DNA from 3 places in the Rhizobium sp. 007 genome. Region 3 is predicted to be linked to each of the others. Evidence: riboswitches for the same ligand, from Rfam matches in the RefSeq annotation. Region 3 holds a riboswitch; each other region holds the start of a gene.
What was found. A riboswitch is a leader RNA that binds a small molecule or an ion and turns the genes downstream of it on or off. The one in region 3 is predicted to bind thiamine pyrophosphate.

Region 1 (2,260 bases), 250 kb from region 3:
CGGCAAAAGCCGGGTCTTGAGAAAGTCGATGGCTTCAACATCAAGGAGGGCAGCACCTCCTTTGGCAATCATCACCGGATCGAGCACGATCGGTATGCCGCGGTGCGGCAAAAGGGCGTTGGCGACAGCTTCGGCAATCGGTGCATTGGCGATCATGCCGATCTTCACCGCATCGACGCGGATATCGGCGAAGACCATGGCGATCTGCTCGGCGACGAAGTCAGCGGGAACTGCATGCACGCTGGAAACGCCCTGGGTATTCTGAGCCGTCAAGGCCGTCAAAACGGCCATGCCATAGGTGCCGCGCGCCGAACATGTTTTCAAATCGGCCTGGACGCCCGCGCCGCCCGAAGGGTCGGAGCCGGCAATGGAAAGAACGTTGCATATCATGCGCGTGCCTTTCGGATTGCGTCAGTAATGCTCGCGGCAGCCTGCCGCGGATCCGGCGTGCCACAGATAGCAGATACGACCGCGAGCCCCTTTGCCCCTGCCGCAAGCACATATTCTGCATGGGTCGCCTTGGGGCCGCCGATCGCGACCCCTGGTACGCGGCAGGCCCTCGCGCGCCTTGCCACGCCATCGATGCCGATTGGAGGCTTGTGATCCGGTTTTGTCGATGTGGCAAAGACAGGACCGATACCGGCATAGTCGACGATTGCCGGGTCGACGGCCGCGGCCAGTTCCTCGGTTGCCACCGAAAGTCCAAGGATCATCGATGATCCGATCTGTTTGCGCGCGTCGCGGGCGGCCATGTCATTTTGCCCGACATGCAACCCATCCGCCTCGATCGCAATTGGAGCCTCGGCGTCGTCGTTGACGATCAGAAGGGCGCCGGTTTCGGCAAGCGCGGCTTTCAACGCTCGACCGGTCTTGACCCGGCCTGCCGTGCCTGCCTGTTTATCGCGCAGCTGTATGATCGTTGCTCCGCCGGAAGCCGCGGCGAGCGCCGTCTTGACCATGCCGATACCGGCGCACAGATCCGGGTCGAGGACAGGATAAAGGGAAAGATCGAAACGCTTCATCTCGATGTTACTCTTGCCGCAGCATCGAGTGCGGTTCCATCGAGCTGCGCAAGCGCGTCAAGGAGGCGCCATGAAAGGGAACCGGGCCCGATATTCATCGCGACGTAGTTGGTGATGCAATGCACGAGCGGCGGCGTCGCGCGCATGGCAGCGAAGAGTTGTCCGGGTGAACTTCGTATCGGCATTTGCCCCTTTCTGGCGGGGCAAAGGCGCGGGGAGCCGGACTGAATAAGCAAGGCTCCGAGCGACTCCCTCCGCCAGCATTATCCGGTTCAGGTTCGAAGGGTACTTCTCAGCCCGTCTTGCAACGGACGCCCCTGTCTCTCATCGCGGTCTTCATTGCAGACAAATCTCTGTCTGTCACCCCTAAAAAAAGCATGGCTGTATGAAGTCAGATCCCGCTACCAACATCTGCCCTTTGAGAGCCTGATGCGAGAAAGGCGGGAATAAAGACGTTTTCATGCCGCTCCTTTGTCGAACTATGGCGGCTCCTTTTTCGGCAAGCGGCGGAGTTGCAAGCTTCGATGACGCGATGACAAAAACGAGCCCGGACGCTCAATGCTCCGATATTTGTTGGGACGCTCCGGCGCGTTCGGCCGGAATGCACACCCACTCGGGGCGACTGCGATCATATATTGCGTAATCGTTTTCGTTAAATATTCTGGCTACATCGTCAAAATTCTCGGTAACTTCCACGTGGTCTTATATTCGCTAGACAGTGCGAACTACCGAGAAGCACACGGTGTTCGGCACCCTTCACATCTATCTTCAGCAGCGCCGGACGAAGGCCCGTCTCTTCCAAGAACGTGTCAAGCTGCATCATCTCGACCGTGACGGATTCCATCAGCGCATCGCTGAACGCATTTTCTCGGTTTTGTTCAAAATTTTTATAGTTTTTGTCCAATGAATTGTTCTGTCCCGACACGCCTTCTATCCAAAATTCCACGGGGCCATCGAGATCTCCACACGCGGCTTCAACGATTTTAATGTTCGCAAAGCTCTCTGTATTGGTTCGAAGATACGGCAAATTGTTGGGCCCAGGTTCGAAAACGATAACAGTACCGTCATCGCCAACGATCTTTGCTAAATGAACCGAAAGATAGCCGATATGGCCGCCGAGCTCGACAACGGTATCTCCGGGCTTTGCAAGCTCGGCGAGCGTCTTCATGATATGCGTCTCGCGGTGCTTCCCTTTGAACCAATATCCCCGATGTTTATAAAGGTTTAATCTTATGGGC
Region 2 (2,260 bases), on a different replicon from region 3:
CTAAAGGCATCCGGCAGCGGCTTGGAGGTTGCGGAAACGGGCATCATCCAGTTGTTCGTCGGGATGGTATCCTGGAAGCCGGGCGTTATCATGAATTTCAGGAAGTCGCGGGCAAGATCCTTGTCCTGCGCATTCTTCAAAAGGCCCGCGACTTCGATCTGGATATAGTGGCCTTCCGAGAAGGCTGCGGCCTGGTAGCGATCGGTATTCTCAGTCACCATGTGATAGGCAGGGGATGTGGTATAAGACAGCACCATCGGCGCCTCGCCCTTGGTGAACAGGCCATAGGCCTCGGACCAGCCGGGCGTGACCGTCAGGATGCGGTTCTTGAGTTTGCCCCAGGCTTCCGGCGCCTTGTCGCCGTAAATGGATTTGACCCAGAGCAGCAGGCCGAGGCCCGGCGTCGAGGTTCGCGGATCTTCGATGACGATCTTCTGCGAAGGATCACCTTCGACCAGATCCTTCATGCTCTGAGGCGGGTCCTTGATCGTTTGCGTATCGTAGATGATCGCGAAGTGACCGTAGTCGTAGGGAACGAAGACATCGTCCACGAAGCCGCCCGGCACCTTCAGCGCGCCGACATCGACGCCACTTGCGTCGAACAGGCCGGTCTCCTTGGCTTCGGTGACGAGGTTCGTGTCGATACCGAGGACGACGTCGGCCTTGGTGGAAGCTCCCTCGAGCTTCAAGCGCGAAAGCAGGGCGACGCCATCGGCGACGCTGACGAAATTGACCGTGCAGCCGCATGTCTTCTCGAAAGCGTCCTTGACCTTCGGCCCGGGTCCCCATTCGGACGTGAAACTTTCGTAAGTGTATATGGTGAGCGTCTTTTCCGCGCCGTGCGCGGCAGACAAGCCGAGCGTCGCGGCGAAAAATGCTGCGGTCAGCGAAGAGATGATCGATGTGCGGCCGGACATGGCGCGCCTCCTCCTTGAGTTTCTTTTGAAGGGGAAAAGGGCGTTGCCAAATGTCACGCGTCTAATCCCTCCGCCGGTGTTAACCGGATCAGGTTCCGCGGGTTGGCTCGATGCCTCTCAGCCGGTATCCTTGCGGACATCCAGGCACCCCGTTAGAGCGTCGGCAGATGTATCGCCATGAAGGCTTTATGACAAGGGCGAAGCGCGCTGACCGTAGCCCCTTTCCCTTGGCCCCTGCTTTGCGCTATGGGCAATGCCATGAGCCAATCCACTTTCACGATCCTGCTCGGCGGCGAACTCTCCCTGACCGAGCGCCTGCGTTCTGCCGTTTCAGGCAGCCGCTTCATCGCCGCCGACGGCGGTATGCGGCATGCAGCAGCGCTTGGCGTGGTGCCGGAGCTTTGGGTCGGGGATTTCGACTCGACGCCGCCGGATCTGGAGGGCGTATTTCCGCATGTCCCGAAACAGCCCTACCCGGCCGCCAAGGCCGCAACGGATGGTGACATCGCGGTGTCGGAGGCGATTGCGCGCGGCGCACGGCGAATTGTCCTTGCCGGTGCGCTCAGTGGCGAGCGCTCGGACCACGCGCTGCAGCTCCTGCTTTACGCCGTCAGCCTTGCCGAACAGGGTTTCGACATTCTGTTGACCTCCGGAACGGAGGAGGCCGTGCCGCTTCTCGCTGGTAAAATTGAGCTCGATTTGCCGAGGAACAGCCTGTTTTCGGTGTCCGGCTTCAGCGAACTTCATGGTCTTTACATCGAGAATGCCCGGTATCCGCTCATCGATTTTCATTTGCCCTTCGGCTCCTCGCGTACCATTTCCAACGTCGCGGAAGGCAAGGTTCGTTTTAGGCTCGGCAGCGGCCGGGCGATTGTCCTTGCCCGCCCTTATGATTTTTCCGGAGTCTGATTTTTGGCCCCTCCCATCCTGAAACTCGACGATATCTTCCTAAGCTTCGGCGGAACGCCTCTCTTGGCCGGCGCGGCCCTGCAGGTCGAGCCGGGCGATAAGATCTGTCTGGTCGGCCGTAACGGCTCGGGCAAATCGACCCTTCTGAAGATTGCGGCCGGCATCGTTGAAGCGCAATCGGGCGAGGTTTTCCGCCATCCATCCTCGACGGTGCGCTATTTGGAGCAGGCTCCGGATTTCGCCGGTTTCAAGACGGTGCAGGCTTATGCGGAAGCCGGTCTTGGGCCGGGCGATGATCCTTATCGCGTGACCTACCTCCTCTCGCATCTCGGCCTTACTGGCGAAGAGGACCCGAAGAACCTCTCCGGCGGCGAAGCGCGACGCGCAGCGCTTGCCCGCGTGCTGGCGCCTGAACCGGATATTCTCCTGCTTGA
Region 3 (2,260 bases):
TCGCAAACGAGCAGGCGATCATCTCGCCTCCGTGGTCGATCCATTCGGGTGCTGGCACCAAGAATTACAGCTTCATCTGGGCGATGGCCGGTGACAACAAGAGCTTCACCGACATGGATCAGATCGCGATCGCAGATTTAAGGTAAGTCCAATGGCAAATCCATTTGATCTTTCCGGTCGCGTGGCCATTGTCACGGGCGCCAATACTGGCATAGGGCAGGGCATTGCGATGGCGCTTGCGGAAGCAGGTGCCTCGATTGCCGCCGTCGGCCGCTCGTCTATGGATGAAACCGAGGCGATGGTCACGGAGGCTGGGGCACGCTTCCATGCCATCAAGGCCGATCTTGGCACGATCGCGCCGGTAAAGCGTATCGTCGCCGAAACGCTCTCGGCCTTCGGTGCACTCGACATCCTCGTCAACAATGCCGGTATCATTCGCCGCGCCGATGCGATCGACTTCACCGAGGAAGACTGGGACGCCGTCATCGACACCAATCTCAAAACGGCCTTCTTCCTATCTCAGGCCGCTGGCCGCCACATGATCGAAAAGGGCAGGGGCAAGATTATCAACATCGCCTCGCTGCTGTCCTTCCAAGGCGGCATCCGGATTCCGTCCTACACGGCCTCGAAGAGCGGCCTTGCCGGCGTCACGAGGCTGCTTGCCTGCGAATGGGCAGGCAAAGGCGTCAACGTCAACGCCATCGCGCCCGGCTACTTTGTCACCAACAACACGACGGCGCTCCGCGAAGATCCGGACCGCAGTACCGCCATTCTGGCACGCATCCCGGCAGGGCGGTGGGGAGTGCCCGCCGAACTCGGCGGTGCGGCGGTGTTTCTCGCCTCATCGGCGTCCGACTACGTCCACGGCACCGTCCTGCCGGTCGACGGCGGGTGGCTGGCTCGCTGACTGCAAAGGAGGGTGACTTGAGCCGCTCGTCTTGACACCGGCGACACCCGACCTTAACCTTTGAACATTCACCAGGGGGGTCCCGGCAAGGGGCTGAGATACTGCTGTCGCGCGCAGTGACCCGTTGAACCTGATCCAGTTCATACTGGCGTAGGGACGGTGCGAGCGCTCGAAAGGCTTGGAATTCACGCGTGGAATCCATGCCGGCGTCTTTCCATCATTCCGGCTGAGGACTGGGTCTCCAATCACAACTTGGAGCCTCAAACCATGAATATTGCCGCAAAGACCATTACCCCGAGCGTTACCACCGGCCCTTTGCCGGCATCCCGCAAAGTTTACGTTGCGGGAGATATCCATCCCGGCATTCGCGTGCCTATGCGCGAGATCAGCGTTCATCCGACCGCAGGCGAGCCGCCAGTCGCGGTCTATGATTCGTCTGGCCCCTATACGGTCGAGGGGGCCGATATTCGCATCGAAGAGGGCTTGCCTCAGCTTCGGCGCGACTGGGTGCTGGCCCGCGGCGACGTCGAGGCCTATCAGGGTCGCCACGTGCGCCCGGAAGACAATGGTTTTGCCAGCGGTGAGCGGCTGACGCCCGAATTTCCCGGCCAGCGCCAGCCGCTGCGGGCCAAGAACGGCAGGGCCGTCACCCAGCTTGCCTATGCGCGTGCCGGCATCATCACGCCGGAAATGGAATTCATCGCCATCCGCGAAAATCTCGGCCGAAAGGCACAATGCGAGGCCATGGTTCGCGACGGCGAAAGCTTCGGTGCCCATATCCCCGACTATGTCACACCTGAATTCGTCCGGCAGGAAGTGGCCTCAGGCCGCGCGATCATCCCCGCCAACATCAATCATCCAGAGGCCGAACCGATGATCATCGGCCGCAACTTCCTGGTGAAGATCAACGCCAATATCGGCAATTCCGCCGTCACCTCGTCGATGGCCGAAGAGGTCGAAAAGATGGTTTGGGCGGCGCGCTGGGGTGCCGATACGGTCATGGACCTTTCGACCGGCCGCAACATCCACAATATCCGCGAATGGATCATCCGCAATTCGCCATTGCCGATCGGCACCGTGCCGCTCTACCAGGCGCTGGAAAAGGTCGAAGGCATTGCCGAGAACCTGACATGGGAGGTTTATCGTGACACGCTGATCGAACAGGCGGAACAGGGTGTCGACTATTTCACCATTCATGCCGGCGTGCGGCTCCACTATATCCCGCTGACCGTCAACCGGGTGACCGGAATCGTCTCGCGCGGCGGCTCGATCATGGCGAAGTGGTGTCTGCATCACCACCGTGAGAGCTTTCTTTACGAGCATTTCGAGGAGATCTGCGATATCTGCCGCGCC

Region 1: another riboswitch for thiamine pyrophosphate. It lies ahead of ISN39_RS36850 (hydroxyethylthiazole kinase); the one in region 3 lies ahead of thiC (phosphomethylpyrimidine synthase ThiC).
Region 2: another riboswitch for thiamine pyrophosphate. It lies ahead of thiB (thiamine ABC transporter substrate binding subunit); the one in region 3 lies ahead of thiC (phosphomethylpyrimidine synthase ThiC).

Annotation. Positions count from the first base shown of each region.
Region 1 is NZ_CP064188.1:1,384,476-1,386,735, reverse strand. It holds gene thiD (bifunctional hydroxymethylpyrimidine kinase/phosphomethylpyrimidine kinase) at 1-390, opposite strand, end outside; gene thiE (thiamine phosphate synthase) at 387-1,022, opposite strand; partial or broken gene ISN39_RS36850 (hydroxyethylthiazole kinase) at 1,112-1,207, opposite strand; TPP riboswitch at 1,255-1,351, opposite strand; gene ISN39_RS27610 (FkbM family methyltransferase) at 1,696-2,260, opposite strand, start outside.
Region 2 is NZ_CP064187.1:3,761,882-3,764,141, reverse strand. It holds gene thiB (thiamine ABC transporter substrate binding subunit) at 1-917, opposite strand, end outside; TPP riboswitch at 966-1,079, opposite strand; gene ISN39_RS18420 (thiamine diphosphokinase) at 1,176-1,826, shown strand; gene ISN39_RS18415 (ABC-F family ATP-binding cassette domain-containing protein) at 1,830-2,260, shown strand, end outside.
Region 3 is NZ_CP064188.1:1,139,132-1,141,391, forward strand. It holds gene kduI (5-dehydro-4-deoxy-D-glucuronate isomerase) at 1-146, shown strand, start outside; gene kduD (2-dehydro-3-deoxy-D-gluconate 5-dehydrogenase KduD) at 152-907, shown strand; TPP riboswitch at 971-1,082, shown strand; gene thiC (phosphomethylpyrimidine synthase ThiC) at 1,175-2,260, shown strand, end outside.